Regions from separate parts of the Vogesella perlucida genome, predicted to be linked through region 1. Evidence: riboswitches for the same ligand, from Rfam matches in the RefSeq annotation. Region 1 holds a riboswitch; the other holds the start of a gene.
What was found. A riboswitch is a leader RNA that binds a small molecule or an ion and turns the genes downstream of it on or off. The one in region 1 is predicted to bind glycine.

Region 1 (7,936 bases):
CGGCGCGGTACACGAGGTCGCCCCGCTGGATAAAGTGGCGGAACGCGTACTGGCCTACCTGGCTGGCAAAACCATGCGGGAGGCCTGATGACGACTGCCGGTACCGCACATCATCGATATTTCGATAAAAGTTTCAACCGCGCGGCGGCCAAGCTACTGCCTGGCGAATACGAAGCCTCCGGCGACGGGCTGCTGCTGGTTACCGTGTTGGGCTCCTGTGTGTCGGCCTGCCTGCGCGACCGCAAAACCGGTATCGCCGGCATGAACCATTTCATGCTGCCAGACCAGGGCAGCAGTAATAGCGACCGCCTGATGCCGGCGCGCTTTGGCACCCACGCTATGGAGCTGTTGATCAACGACATGCTCAAGCTGGGCGCCAACCGCAGCACACTAGAGGCCAAGGTGTTTGGTGGCGGCAACGTGATTGCCGGTATGACCACGGTGAATATCGGTCAGCGCAATGCCGGTTTCGTGCGCGCTTTTCTGGCGCAGGAAAACATTCCCATCGTGGCCGAAGACCTGGGGCTGGATATCGCGCGCAAGATCTACTTTTTTACCGATACCGGCAAGGTGATGGTGAAAAAGATCAACCCGCAGCAAACCCTGGTGCAGGAAGAAGAAAGCTACCGCCGCCGTATCGACCGCGATACCGAGCAAAAGCACGGTGGCGATATCGACCTGTTCATCTAGCCCTGTGCTGCAGTACAAGCAAAAGGTTGGCCGCGGCCAACCTTTTTTGCGTCTAGCGTTCCAGTAGCGGCAGCTTGCCCGTTTGTGTAGCCCAGTGTTCGTGGTCAGCCAGCGGGGGCTGCTGCGTGGTGATCACCGGCCACTGCGCCGCCAGCTCGGCATTCAGCGCCAGCATGTGCGCCTGGCCGGCGGGCAGGTCGGTATCGGTGGTGATGGCATCGATCGGGCACTCGGCAATGCACAGCGTGCAATCGATGCACTCGTCCGGGTCGATTGCCAGAAAGTTCGGCCCCTCGTGAAAGCAGTCCACCGGGCACACGGTGACACAGTCGGTGTATTTGCATTTGATACAGGCTTCGGTTACAACGTGCGTCACGATCATCTCCTGCTAGCCGGGCATAGCGCCCATCTAGTCATTGTTGCCCTGTTTGCCCGCCATGTCTGCCTCTACTTTGTCTATTGCCCCCGTTTACCGTGGCCGTTTCGCTCCCAGCCCCACCGGCCTCTTGCATGCCGGCTCGCTGACCACGGCGGTGGGCAGCTATCTGGAAGCCTGGCGCCATGGCGGCCAGTGGTGGCTGCGCATGGAAGACTTGGACCCGCCACGGGAAATGCCCGGTGCCGCCAGCGCCATTTTGCACACGCTGGAAGCATTTGGTTTTGAATGGCAGGGCGAGCTGGCCTGGCAGCACGACCGTTACGATTTGTACCGTGCGGCACTGGATCAATTGATTGATGCCGGCCACGCCTACGGCTGCGCCTGCACGCGCAAGGAAATTACCGAGCAGGGCCAGCGTGGCGTGGATGGCACGGTCTACCCCGGCACCTGCCGCCACGGCGTGGCTGCCGGGCGGCAGGCACGCGCCTGGCGCCTGCGCGTACCCGACGAAGAGCTGGCGTTTACCGACCGGCTACAGGGGCATTATGGCCAGCAGCTGCAGCGCGATATCGGCGATGTGGTGCTGCTGCGGGCGGATGGCTTCTGGGCCTACCAGCTGGCGGTGGTAGTGGATGACATCGCTCAGGGGATGACCGACATTGTCCGCGGTGCCGACCTGCTGGTGTCTACCCCGCGCCAGCTATGGCTGCGCCAGTGTCTGGGTGGTGCGGCGGTCACGCATTGCCACCTGCCGGTGATGGTGAATGCGGCGGGTGAGAAGCTATCCAAGCAGACGCTGGCCCCGGCGATTGATGCGGCCAACGTGGCGCAGCAGCTGCGCGATGCACTGGCGCGGCTAGGGCACCCGGTGCCGCCCCACGTACAGACACGCGACGAGATATGGCAGTGGGCGCGACAAAACTGGCAGCTGGCGAGTGTGCCGGCCGGGCCTATCGTCCTGGCATAGCCAAAAAACGCTATAATTTTGTGCACAGCAGCAGGGCCTCCTCGTCGAGGCCCTGTTTGTTTTGTGATGCCGTGCAGCCCGCCTGTGCGGCATGGCCACGCCCCGAGACAGGGGCGGGCCTGTGGACACCAGCAAAACCCAAGAACAATCAGGACTTTCCATGCAATACCTCATTCCCCGTGCGGCCTGGCCGCACGCAGCTGTTCCCCCCGTTTACCCCGCCTGCCAGGGAGGCTGCCATGACTAAGGCCGCACCGGGCAAGCTCGGCTTCTGGATGTGTACCGCCCTGGTGGTGGGCAATATGATCGGCTCCGGCGTGTTTTTGCTGCCGGCCTCGCTGGCGCAATACGGCGGCTCGTCGCTGATCGGCTGGACCATCACCTCGCTGGGCGCCATCTGCCTGGCGCTGGTGTTTGCCAAGCTGGCTACCCTGCTGCCGCATAAAGCCGGTGGCCCGTATGCGTATATTCACGAAGGCTTTGGCGACTTTGCCGGTTTCCTGATTGCCTGGGGCTACTGGATTGCCCTGTGGGCCGGTAATGCGGCGCTGACCGTGGCCGGTGTCAGCTATCTGGGGGTGTTTTTCCCGGTGCTGAACCAGAGTAACCTGGCCGCCGGTGCCACCGCCATCGGCCTGATCTGGCTGGTAACGTGGATCAACAGCCGCGGCCCGCAAAGCTCCGGCCGTGTAGCGATTGTGACCACGCTGATCAAGCTGCTGCCGCTGGGGGGCGTGACCATCGCCGGCCTGCTGTATCTGAACCCCGACTTTGTACAGTTCAACCCGCAGCACAAGCCGCTGGGCGAAGCCATCCCCGCGACCATGGCGCTGACGCTGTGGGCGTTTCTGGGGCTGGAGTCGGCCTCGGTACCGGCTGGGGATGTGGACCAGCCCGAGCGCACCATCCCGCGTGCCACCGTGCTGGGCACGCTGATTGCCGCCGGCCTGTACATTCTGAGCACCATTGCACTGCAGGGCCTGATGCCCGCCAGCCAGTTGGCCGCATCCAGCGCACCGTTTGCCGATGCAGCCCGCCAGCTGTGGGGTAACTGGGCCTACTACGCGGTAGGCCTGGGTGCCGTGGTGTCCTGCTTTGGCGCACTCAATGGCTGGTGCCTGATGCAGGGGCATATTCCGGCCGCTGCCGCCCGCGATAAGCTGTTTCCGCGCTTCTTCGTGCGTGAAAACCAAGCCGGTGTGCCCATCGTCGGCCTGGTGCTGTCTACCGTGCTGGTGACCATTTTGCTGGCCAGCAAGTACGCTGGTGGCGACAGTGGCGTGCAGATTTTCGAGTTTGTCATCCTGCTGGCCACGGCCACCACGTTGCTGCCGTATGCCTTCTGCGCCATGGCGCTGCTGGCGGTGATGCTGAAGCGCCACCAGCAGTTCAGCCGCCGCGATTGGTACGCGCCGCTGGCGTTCTCGTTTGGCGGCTTTATCTTTGCCATGTGGACCATTTACGGCTCCGGTGCCGAAGTGGTCATGTGGGGCATCCTGCTGCTGCTGGCCGGCCTGCCTGTGTACCTGTGGCAGCTGCGCGAGCGCCTGGTGAAAGGCTAAGCTCGGTGGGGCAGGGTAGCCTGCGGCCAACATGATGCAAGGGCCGGTGTGCATGGCACGCCGGCCCTTGTTGCTTTTGCGCTATGCGCCCAGATGAAGCGGTATCAGTGTTTGCTCATCGCCGAGTAGATCACGATCACCCGTTTTGTCATCAGTCGTGTCATCGTTGATGTTGGCATCGGGCCCAAACAGGGTGATGGCGGCATGGATCACCAGTAGTTTTTCCAATGGCGGCAGATGCATGGTGGCCTGGTGCAGCATGCCATGTAGCGCGGCTGTATAAAGCTGCCTGTCCCCGTCGCACCGTTGCGCAGCGTGTTCACCGCAATTTTCCAGGCTGGCCAGAATGTCATCAATTGATGGCTGCATGTCGCTGCTCCCTCTGTACTTGTACGCTAAGGCAGCCACGGCTGGGCCCCGGTATATGCGTGCTGGCGCCTTGGTCTGGGTAGCCGTGGTCTTGCAGGGTAGGCTTACCAAACAGTAGCTTGCATACCATGCTTCTTGCATCATGTACGCAGCGCTTGTCCTGGGTGTGTCCGGTTTGTGTCAGTAACCCAGGCCTGCGCGCAGCAAGGTGTCGCATGACTGCCCGTGGCGATAGTGATGGCTCAAGCCGGGTGACATGGCTGTTTTTGTCTTGTCATCTGCCCGTCGTGTTGCCAGGCCGCTGGGTGCCACAGTGCCGCCAAATCCAGCTTGCCAAGCTACGCTGTGGCAACGATAATGCGCGCATTCCGCAGGAGAGAGCGGTTTGCCCACCGGGCAAAACCGCCGCCGAAGGCGCAAGTGCACCCGCAATCGCTCAGGCAAAAGGACTGCAAGAATCGGGGTTTTCCCCGCAGAATCTGGAGAGTGGCGCACAGGATGCGCCCACCGAAGGGGCTAACGGCGCAATGCCGGAAAATCTCAGGTGCAGGGACAGAGGGGTGTGAGGCAGGGATAATCTCACTCCTAAGGACTTGCAATGACGGCCCCGAAACGTACCCCCCTATTTGATGCCCACGTGGCTTCCGGCGCGAAAATGGTTGATTTCGCTGGCTGGGAAATGCCTATTCATTACGGCTCCCAGCTGAAAGAGCACGAGATCGTGCGCAGCGACGCCGGCATGTTCGATGTATCCCACATGACCGTGGTGGACATCACCGGTAGCGACGCCAAGGCCTGGCTGCAAAAGCTGATTGCCAACGACGTAGCCAAGCTGGGTTTCGAGGGCAAGGCACTGTACTCCGGCATGCTGAACGAACAAGGCGGTGTGGTAGACGATCTGATCGTATACCTCACCGCTTTTGGTTATCGCATGGTCGTTAACGCTGGCACCACAGAAAAAGACCTGGCCTGGATGGAAAAACAATCCGCCGGTTTCGACGTGACCCTGCAAGTACGCCGCGACCTGGCCATGCTGGCCGTGCAAGGCCCCACCGCCATCGACAAAGTCTGCAGCGTAAAACCGGCACTGGCCGACGCCATCCGTGCACTGAAAGTGTTCCAGGGTCTGCCATCCGGCGAGTGGTTCTTTGCCCGCACCGGCTACACAGGTGAAGATGGCCTGGAAATCATGATCCCCGCTACCGAAGCCATTACCTTTTTCAACGAGCTGAAAGACGCTGGCGTAGCGCCTATCGGTCTGGGCGCCCGCGACACGCTGCGCCTGGAGGCCGGCATGAACCTGTACGGCCACGATATGGACGACAGCGTTTCCCCGCTGGAAGCCGGCATGGGCTGGACCATCGCCATGACCGAAGGCCGCGACTTTATCGGCCGTAGCGCGCTGGAAGCCCAGAAGGCAGCCGGTGTTGCCATGAAGCAGGTCGGCCTGGTGCTGGAAGGCCGCGGCGTGCTGCGCGAAGGCCAGAAAGTGGTGGTAGAAGGCATCGGCGAAGGCATCATCACCAGCGGCACCTTCTCGCCCACCCTCAAGCATTCCATCGCCATCGCCCGTGTACCGGCTGCCACTGCGGCTACCGCCCAGGTAGACCTGCGCGGCACGCTGACCGACGTGCGTGTGGTGAAAATGCCGTTCGTGCGTAACGGCAAGAAAGTTTTTGAATAAGCTGGTGTATAACGACGGGGCGAGCAAGAGCCTGTCCCGCTACACCATCACGACACATTTTTCTGGAGAGAAACGATGAGCAACATTCCTGCCGAACTGAAATACGTATCCAGCCACGAATGGCTGCGCCTGGAAGCCGACGGCTCCGTAACCGTGGGTATTACCGAGCACGCGCAAGAGCTGCTGGGTGACATCGTGTTTGTCGAGCTGCCTGCCGTCGGCGCCAACCTGGCTGCCGAAGAGCAAGCCGGCGTGGTGGAATCGGTAAAAGCCGCTTCCGACGTATACGCCCCGATCGCCGGCGAAATCCTGGAAGTGAACGCCGAGCTGGAAGCCAACCCGGAGCTGGCCAACAGTGAGCCATACGCCGCAGGCTGGTTCTTCAAGATCAAGCCGGCCAACGCCGCTGATCTGGATGGCCTGCTGGACGCCGCTGCCTACGCAGCCGAAATCGGCGCCTGATAAAACGGCCCTGCCATCGCAAGATGGCGGGGCATTTTTTATTAGCCACGGAAACACACGCAAGGACACGGAAATGCCTGGCGGCGCTCGAAGCGATTGCCACAACCAGGCGGCTACACCTTTGGCTCATGCCCGGCTTGGGGTGACGCCGCAACAGGTTTTAGCTGTTGCCCTAGCGGGTTTTCTTTCGTGTTTTTTCGTGTGTTTTCGTGGCTAATCGATAAGACGGAATCGCAGACATGTCTCTCTCGCAACTCTTCAATCATCAAGAATTCATCGCCCGCCACATCGGCCCGTGCGATGCCGAACAGCAACAGATGCTGGCCGAAATCGGCGCCAGCTCGCTGGAAGATCTGGTGGCACAAACCGTGCCGGCCGGTATCCGCTTCAACCGTGCGCTGGACCTGCCCGCAGCACAGCGCGAAGTAGACGCGCTGGCCGACCTGAAAGCCGTGGCCAGCAAGAACGTCATCAACAAATCGTTTATCGGTATGGGTTACTACCCGGTGATTACCCCCGGCGTGATCCTGCGTAACGTGCTGGAAAACCCAGGTTGGTACACCGCCTACACCCCGTACCAAGCCGAAATCGCCCAGGGCCGCCTGGAAGCGCTGCTGAACTTCCAGCAAATGGTGATCGACCTCACCGGCCTGGACATCGCCAACGCCTCGCTGCTGGACGAAGCTACCGCTGCCGCCGAAGGCATGGCGCTGGCGCGCCGTGCCTCCAAGGTAAAAGGCGACCGTTTCTTTGTGGATAGCCGCGTACTGCCACAAACCCTGGACGTACTGAAAACCCGCGCCGAGTACTTCGGTTTCGAGCTGGTGCTGGGCCACCCGGAAGAAGCCGGTAATGGCGACTACTTCGGTGCGCTGTTCCAGTACCCGGGCGAAGCCGGCGACGTGCTGGACCTGACCCCGTACATTGCTGCCGTCAAAGCCAAAGGTGGCGTGGCCATCGTGGCCGCCGACGTGATGGCGCTGGTGGCGCTGAAGTCGCCAGCCGAAATGGGCGCCGACGTAGCACTGGGTAACACCCAGCGCTTTGGCGTACCGATGGGCTTTGGCGGCCCGCACGCGGCCTACTTTGCCTTCCGCGACGACATGAAGCGCTCGGCCCCTGGCCGCATCATCGGCGTGTCCATCGATGCCAAGGGCAAGACCGCGCTGCGCATGGCGCTGCAAACCCGCGAACAGCACATCCGTCGCGAAAAAGCCAACTCCAATATCTGCACCAGCCAGGTGCTGCTGGCCAATATGGCCGGCATGTACGCCGTGTACCACGGCCCGGCTGGCGTGAAACGCATTGCCCAGCGTATCCACCGCCTGGCTGCCATTTTCGCCCACGCGGTGAAAGCGGCGGGCGGCAAGCTGAAATTCGAACAGTTCTACGACACCGTACAGGTCGAGCTGGGTGCCAATGCGGCCAACGTATACGCTGCGGCGCTGGCTGCCGGTATCAACGTGCGTGACGCCGGCAATGGCGTGCTGGGTGTGGCCTTCCACGAAGCCGCTACCGAAGCCGACCTGGCCCAGCTGATTGAAATCTTCACTGGCAAGGCTGCCGACATTGCCGCGCTGGACGCTGCCGCCGCCGACGCGATCCCGGCCAGCCTGAAGCGCGAATCCGCCATCCTCAGCCATCCGGTGTTCAACGAGCACCACAGCGAGCACGAAATGCTGCGCTACCTGAAGAAGCTGGAAAACCGCGACCTGGCCATGAACCACAGCATGATCAGCCTGGGCAGCTGCACCATGAAGCTGAACGCTACCAGCGAGATGATTCCGGTGACCTGGCCAGAGTTTGCCAACATGCACCCGTTC
Region 2 (7,936 bases), on a different contig from region 1:
AGGAATGCCAGCAGGTCTTCTGGCCAGGTATGTGCCAGCGGATTGTGTCCGCCATTCAGGCACTTGCTTTCGCTAGTCATGTGCTTACCGTGGTGGTGTATCGGGACAAGGCCGCCACGCTTGCCGGGTAGGCAGGCTGGCGCAGGTTTCGATAAGCAACAAGCTTGCCAGTACATCGTGCCGCACCGGGGTGGCAGCACGGCGCAACAGCACAAGGCCCCGCCGGGTGGCGGGGCCTTGTCATGCACAGCGCAGATCAACGCTGCTGTCAGTACCTAGCGGGCAACCGGGCGCAGCCAAGCGCTTAGCGCGCGGATGTCTTCGGGCGTGGTGCGGCAGCAGCCACCAATGCAGGCGGCGCCGGCGGCTCGCCACTGGCGGGCGGCGTCGGCAAAGGCGCCAGGGTCGCTGCTACCGTGCCAGGTCTTGGTGGTGGCGTCGTAGCTCTCGCCCGAGTTGGGGTAGGTCAGCAGGCGTTTGCCCGAAACCCGTGCCGCCTCGCCCAACAATGGTGCAATGTGGCGCGGCGCGGTGCAGTTCACGCCCACCGCCACGATCTGCGGAAAATCAGCCAGGGCGGCCACGGCGTCGGCCAACGGGGTGCCGTCACTCAGCTTGGCCGCATCGCGGCACGAAAAACTGATCCAGGCGCGCGCGTCGGGGAACTCGTCACGCAGCAGCGTGGCCAGCGCCAGCGCTTCTTCGGCGCAGGGGAAGGTCTCGCCGGCCAGCAGGTCGGGGCCGGCGGCCAACAGCGCCGCGATACGCGGACGGTGGAAATCCATCAGCTGTTGTACGCTCAGGCCGTAGCCACCACGGTATTCGGAACCGTCGGCCAGCATGGCACCGTAGGGGCCTACCGAGGCCGCCACCAGCGGCGGCTTGCGCCCAGCCAGGTTGGCCGCATCGGCACAGAAGGCATCGCGCGCTTCTTGCGCCAGGCGTACCGACTGCTGCATCAGCGCCACGGCCTGCTCGTGGCCAATGCCGCGCTTGGCAAAGCCTTCAAAACTGGCCTGGTAGCTGGCGGTGGTGGCCACATCCGCACCAGCCACGTAGTAGTCGTAATGCACCTGACGGATAAGCTCGGGGGCTTCCAGCAGCACGCGCGCCGACCATAGCGCGTCGTTCAGGTCGCAGCCACGGCGCTCCAGCTCGGATGCCATGGCGCCATCCAGAATGATCACATCATTAATAGCCACTGCGGCCAACGGGTCTTGCATAGCTGCCTCTACATGCGAAGCGAGCCCGGCTAAGGGGCTCGCGCGTTTGAAAATAAACCCTGCTTGCAAGGCAAACAGGGCTTGTCTGATTGCGGGCCGGCTGCCAGTAAGCCAGACCGGCTTGCTGGCAGCCGCCACGATTACAAGCGGAACCGGGCTACCAGGGCTTTCAGTTCGTCGCCACGGGAAGCCAGCACGTTGATGGTGGCCAGGGCTTCTTGCAGGCTGGTATCGGTTTGCTGCGCCATCACGTTCACACGCTCGGCACTGCGCGCCATTTCGTTGGTGGCCACCCCCTGCTCAGCGGTGGACGAGGTGATTTCGCTCATGCGCGAGGAAATCTCCTCGGCGCTGTGTTTGATCTCCTCTACCTTGCTGGCAGCCTCGCGCGACAGGGTCACGCCGGAGCTCACTTTTTCGTTGGTGACATCGGCGTGGCTAATGGCCTCGCCGGTGCGGCGGATCACGGTGTCGATCATCTCGGCAATCTGCACGGTGGCCGTAGCAGTACGTTCGGCCAGCTTGCGCACCTCGTCGGCTACCACGGCAAAGCCGCGGCCGCTTTCGCCAGCACGAGCCGCTTCGATGGCGGCGTTCAGCGCCAGCAGGTTGGTCTGGTCGGCAATATCGCGAATCACGCCGACAATGCCCTTGATCTGCTCGGACTGGCCAGACAGGCTGCCCATCACGCCATGCAGTGACGATACCGCGTGCAGGATGGACTGCACTTCGCGCTCCACTTCGGTCATGGCGCGGTGGCTTTCCACCGAGTTGCTGCGCGAACGCGATACCAGCGCTTCGGTTTCACCCACGTGGTCAGCAATGTGGTTGATGCTGACCGTGATTTCCTCAATGGTGGCGGCGGTAGCCGACAGCTCACTGGACTGCACGCGCGAGTCCTGGGCGATCTGCTCGGCCACGCGGTTCAGGTCGGCCGCATCGCGGGCCAGTGCATCCGACTCCTCACGCACGGTGATGAACATCTCGCGCAGCTTGGCCACAAACTGGTTGAACGCTTCGGCGATCTGGCCGACTTCGTCACGGTTGCCTACCGGCAGGGTTTTGGTGAGGTCACCTTGGCCACTGGCCACCTCGGCCATGGCTTTATGCAGCACATTCAGTGGTGCCAGCATTTTGGCGACACCAGCGTAGGCCAGGATACCGGCCAGCAGCAGCGCCGCTACCGCCAGGCCTGCCATCACGGTCAGCAGTTGTTTTACCGGGGCCAGTGCGGCAGATTTCGGCACCACCACACCAAACAGCCAGCTGGTTTTCGGCACCGGGTACAGGGCGACCAGGCTGGTGGCATCGTCTACGGATACTTCCTGAACCTGGCCGTCTTTAGCCAGTGCACCCAGGTCAAAACCCGGCATCACTTCGCCGATTTTCTTCAGGCCGGAATCTTTTTGCGGGTGGGCAATCACGTCGCCTTCGGCGGTCACCAGGAAGGCAAAACCTTCACCGGGCAGCTTGGCGGCGGTCACTTCTTGCACCACGCGTGCCAGGGTCACGTCACCACCGGCTACCGCTACCAGCTGGCCACCATCCTTGCGCGCCTGGGCAAAGGTGATGATGGGGCGTTTGGTGGCAGCATCGATGTACGGTGGCGAGGCGATGGGGCCGGCGGCATCTTTGGCAGCCAGATACCATGGGCGACCGGTAGGGTCGTAGCCCGGTGGCACCGGGGCAGCGCCGGTAAACTGGGTCATGGTTTTGTCCGGCTGGCCGACATACATATCGTCGAAGCCACCGGCGTCACGCGCTTGATCCAGCATGGGCTTGAGATCGCCAGTGCCAAAACGTGGCAACACCGACCCCACGATCTTCTGGCGGCTATCCACCCATTCGCTGACAAAGCTCACTTTGTTGTCAGCCGCCATCTTGATTTCGTTCTGGATTTCCTGCTCCAGAGCCGAGCTCATTTTCAAGTACGCTACGGTACAGAACACCACCGATAAGGTAGTGAGTACCAGCAGGACAAAGATCATCAAGCGCGTGCGTAATGTCATGATTCGAGCTTCCCCTGAATGTCTATTGATATGTTTTTTCGGACAGCGGGATGGTACTACCAAGCACGCCAGCCAGATTCCCCAAGCAGCACAAAACAACTTGCATACAAAATACTGTTGAAATGGCACGTAATCATGCCCAGCCTGGCCGGATAAAAACTGTTTCCATCTCACTTGTAAGCTTTTTTATAGAATATATGCGCTAACGGGCGGGCTTTGGCCATCAATATATTTAAACCTCACCACGCTCTTTTGTTTGTTAGCCAAATATTGCAGTACATACAAGTTTTTTTGCGTGCTCTTTAAATGCACATGTCAATAACTGCACAAGAAACAGTCAACCGCTAGGGCATGGATTGTTGCAATAAAGCAATAGCGTGCCGCACCTTGGCCGGCAGCACGTCACGGCGCGGCGTCACCGCGTACACCGGCAACACCGGCGCCTGCCAGTCTGGCAGCACCTGCAGCAGCACCCCGGCCTGCAGCTCGGCGCGCACCTCGGGTGCTGGCTGCATGGCAATGCCCAGGCCACCTAGCGCAAACGCCCGCGCCGACAGCATGCTGTTACTGGCAATGCGGCTACGCAGGCGCAGCAGCTCTACCTCGCCCTCCCGCTGTAAGCGCAGCGGCGACAACCCGTGCTCTTGCTCCAGCCCTATCCAGTCGTGCTGGTATAGCTGGCCCGGCAGCTGCGGCATGCCACGCGCCGCCAGGTATGAAGGGGACGCCACCAGCACAAAAGGCCAGTCGGCCAGATGCCGGGCCACCAGCGTGGAGTCGGGCTGATTGCCGGCACGCAATGCCAGGTCGATACGGTGCTGCACCAGGTCGATCATTTCATCCTGAAAAAACAGCCGCAGGCTCAGGCCAGGGTTGGCCGCCAGCAGCGGGGCCAGCGCCTGCCCCAATACGCCCCCGGCAAAGCCGCTGGGTGCGGCAATGCGCAGCTCGCCCACTGGCTCGTCGCGCAGCGCGGCCATCTGCACGCTAGCTTCGTTGGCGGCGGCCAGCATGGCGGCACAGCTGCGGTAAAACACGCTACCTGCCTCGGTGAGCGTGAGTTTGCGGGTGGTACGGTGCAGCAGGGCTACCTGATGCTGTTGCTCCAGGCGTTTGATGTGCTGGCTCACGGCCGATGCCGTCATGCCCAGCGTGCGCCCGGCAGCGTTCATGGAGCCGTGTTCGATCACAGCGGCAAATACGGCCATGCTGCGTAGCTCGTCCATTACCAACCTCAGCTTAACAATGATTGTATTTCAAAGCGGATTATCATCCGAAAGCGCGTGATCTACCATGCAGTCATTCCCTACCCCACCCGAAAGGACACAGCATGAACATCGCACTTATCGGCGCCAGCGGTTTTGTTGGCCAGGCCCTGCTGCAAGAACTGCTCGCCCGTGGCCACCAGGTCACGGCACTGGTGAGCCGCCCGGAACGTATTACCGCTGCGGCCAACCTTACCGTGAAAGCCAGCAACGCTTACGATGCCGACGCCATCGCCCGCGACGTAGCAGGCCACGATGCGGTGATCAGCGCCTTTAACCCGGGCTGGGACAAAGCCGATATCCGTAGCCTGTTCCTGCAAGGCCACGACGCCATCGTGGCGGGCACCAAGGCCGCCGGCGTGGCACGCTTTATCGAGGTAGGCGGTGCCGGCAGCCTGTACGTGGCACCGGGCCTGCAGCTGATCGATACCCCGCACTTCCCCGCCGACTACAAAGAAGGCGCCGAGGGTGCCCGCCAGGCACTGAACCGCCTGCAAGACGAAAGCGTGCTGGACTGGGTATTCGTATCGCCCCCCGCGCTGCTGGCCCCGGGTGAGCGCAGTGGCCAATACCAGCTGGGCGCCAACGAACTGCTGATGGACGGCGACGCCCCGGCCGGCATCAGCGTGGCAGACCTGGCGGTCGCCATCGTGGACGAAGCCGAACAGGCCCGCCACCACCGCCAGCGCTTTACCGTAGCCGCCGCCAAATGAAACATTGGCTGACCGCAACGCTGCTGGCTGCCGGCCTGGCTATTAGCACCCTGCCTGCACTGGCAGGCCCGCGCGAGGACGCCAACAAGGCCCTGGTACTGGCTTTTTACGACGCCGCCTTCAGCAAGCTGGATGCCGAACAGGCAGCCACGTATCTGGCACCCGGCTATATCCAGCACAACCCGGAAGTCGCCAACGGTGTAGCGCCGCTGCAAGACTACGTGCGCTGGATTCGCGCCAATACGCCGCAAAGCCGCGCCAGCATCAAGCGTGTGCTGGCCGATGGCGACCTGGTGATGCTGCACGTGCACAGCCAGGACAAACCCGGCGAGCGCGGTGTGGCGGTGGTGGATATCTTTCGCGTGGCCAATGGCAAGATTGCCGAGCACTGGGACGTGATCCAGCCGGTACCCGCGCAGGATGCTAACGGCAACGGCATGTTCTAGCCCGCCAGCAAAACACCCGTCACGCCGCCCTGCTTGCCCCGCGCAAGGGGCGGCGTTTTGCTGCGTTTGCACATCGATAAATACCCGCCACGCATTGACACCAGCGCGTCAGGTCTTCTAGATTCTGCAAGCCACGCGCGACACGGCAGGGGCCCGCCCCGCCGCACCGCGCCGCACACACAGGAGAGACTGCCCACGCGGCAGCGCCGAAGGGGAATCGCCCCAGAAACTCTCAGGCAAAAGAACTGTGTGTGTCCGGCACTCTGGAGAGAAGGTTGGCCGCAACGCCGCCTCGCCGAAGGACACACGGTGCGCCCGCACCGCAATATCTCAGGCAAAAGGACAGAGGGGGCATCGTCCGGCATGGCCGGGCGGGTGCCATCGCCTGCGTCCCAGCCATGCCCTGCCCGCCCATGCCGCCACGCGGCACCCTGGGCACCCCGCCAAAGAGCCATGCACACGGCTGCAGCAGCAGCCAGACACGCCATGGAGAGAGATATGTTTACGCAAGACATGCAGATTGCCGGTTTCGACGACGCCCTGTGGGCCGCCATCCAGGCCGAAACCCGGCGCCAGCAAGACCACATCGAGCTGATTGCCTCGGAAAACTACACCAGCCCGCGCGTGATGCAGGCCCAGGGCACCCAGCTCACCAACAAGTACGCCGAAGGCTACCCCGGCAAACGCTATTACGGCGGCTGCGAGCATGTGGACGTGGTAGAGCAGCTGGCCATCGACCGCGCCTGCCAGCTGTTTGGTGCGCACTATGCCAACGTGCAGCCACACTCCGGCAGCCAGGCCAACGCCGCCGTATACATGGCGCTGCTGCAGCCGGGCGACACCATCCTGGGCATGAGCCTGGCCCACGGCGGCCACCTGACCCACGGCGCCGGCGTCAATTTCTCCGGCAAGATCTACAAAGCCGTGCAGTACGGCATCGACACCGGCACCGGTGCGATTGATTACGACGAAGTGCAACGGCTGGCCATCGAACACCAACCCAAGATGCTAGTAGCCGGTTTCTCTGCCTACTCGCTGGTGGTGGACTGGGCGCGCATGCGCCAGATTGCCGACAGCGTGGGCGCCTGGCTGTTCGTGGACATGGCGCACGTCGCCGGCCTGGTGGCCGCCGGGCTCTACCCCAGCCCGCTGCCGCACGCCCACGTGGTCACCACCACCACGCACAAAACCCTGCGCGGCCCGCGCGGCGGCCTGATTCTGGCGGCCAACCCGGACGAAACCCTGGTGAAGAAGCTGCAGTCGCTGGTGTTCCCCGGCATCCAGGGCGGCCCACTGATGCACGTGATCGCCGCCAAGGCAGTGGCGTTTCTGGAAGCGCTGCAGCCCGAATTCAAAACCTACCAGCAGCAAGTGCTGGATAATGCCCGCGCCATGGTGGCGGTGTTTCAGCAGCGCGGCTATACCGTGGTATCGGGCAAAACCGACGACCACCTGTTCTTGCTGAGCCTGATCGACAAAGGCATCACCGGCAAGGCCGCCGACGCGGCACTGGGGGCAGCCTGCATTACCGTCAACAAGAACGCGGTGCCGAACGACCCGCAAAGCCCGTTTGTGACCAGCGGCATCCGCATCGGCACCCCGGCCATCACCAGCCGTGGTTTCGGTGTCGCCGAGGCGAGCCAGGTAGCGCACTGGGTCTGCGATATCCTGAACGATATCGATAATGCAGAGGTCGCCGCCCGCGTACGCCGCCAGGTGGCCGAGCTGTGCGCGGCCTTCCCGGTTTACCGCTAACGCAGGCGCCAGCTGCACTGCAGCATCGGTAGTGCACACAGCGGCGGCATTGCTCAGTACAATGCCGCCGCTGCCCGGGCAGCACCCACACACCACGGCCCACACGGCCAGACAAACAACACCCGAGGCGCCACCCGCGCCCGCACCATAAAAAGAGAAGCAGCATGGCTATCAGCGTATTCGACCTGTTCAAGATCGGCATCGGCCCGTCCAGCTCCCACACCGTCGGCCCCATGCGTGCCGCACGCCAGTTTGTGGCGCGGCTGGAAAAAGACGGCCTGCTCGCCGCCACCGCCAGCGTGAAGGCCGAGATGTTCGGCTCGCTGGGTGCCACCGGCAAAGGCCACGGCACCGACACTGCCGTGCTGCTGGGCCTGCAGGGCGAATACCCCGACCTGGTGGACACCGACGCGGTAGACGGCATGCTGGCAGCCATTCGCGCCGACAAAACCATCCGCCTGCTGGGCAGCCACGTGGTGCCCTTCGTCGAGGGCGAGCACCTGATCCTGCACAAACGCAAGGCAC

Region 2: linked by a shared signal. The riboswitch ahead of glyA (serine hydroxymethyltransferase) and the one ahead of gcvT (glycine cleavage system aminomethyltransferase GcvT) in region 1 are both predicted to bind glycine.

What each region holds. Positions count from the first base shown of each region.
Region 1 covers NZ_CEETRO010000001.1:352,140-360,075, reverse strand. Annotated here, with positions in the region: gene ACZ9XP_RS01720 (protein-glutamate methylesterase/protein-glutamine glutaminase) at 1-88, shown strand, start outside; gene cheD (chemoreceptor glutamine deamidase CheD) at 88-690, shown strand; gene fdxA (ferredoxin FdxA) at 743-1,066, opposite strand; gene gluQRS (tRNA glutamyl-Q(34) synthetase GluQRS) at 1,128-2,036, shown strand; gene ACZ9XP_RS01700 (amino acid permease) at 2,276-3,598, shown strand; gene ACZ9XP_RS01695 (hypothetical protein) at 3,680-3,967, opposite strand; glycine riboswitch at 4,329-4,429, shown strand; glycine riboswitch at 4,437-4,533, shown strand; gene gcvT (glycine cleavage system aminomethyltransferase GcvT) at 4,566-5,651, shown strand; gene gcvH (glycine cleavage system protein GcvH) at 5,727-6,113, shown strand; gene gcvP (aminomethyl-transferring glycine dehydrogenase) at 6,353-7,936, shown strand, end outside.
Region 2 covers NZ_CEETRO010000002.1:409,343-417,278, reverse strand. Annotated here, with positions in the region: gene ACZ9XP_RS04330 (YitT family protein) at 1-80, opposite strand, end outside; gene mmuM (homocysteine S-methyltransferase) at 276-1,223, opposite strand; gene ACZ9XP_RS04320 (methyl-accepting chemotaxis protein) at 1,364-3,232, opposite strand; gene ACZ9XP_RS04315 (LysR family transcriptional regulator) at 3,577-4,458, opposite strand; gene ACZ9XP_RS04310 (NAD(P)H-binding protein) at 4,563-5,210, shown strand; gene ACZ9XP_RS04305 (nuclear transport factor 2 family protein) at 5,207-5,656, shown strand; glycine riboswitch at 5,827-5,914, shown strand; glycine riboswitch at 5,916-6,006, shown strand; gene glyA (serine hydroxymethyltransferase) at 6,155-7,411, shown strand; gene ACZ9XP_RS04295 (L-serine ammonia-lyase) at 7,576-7,936, shown strand, end outside.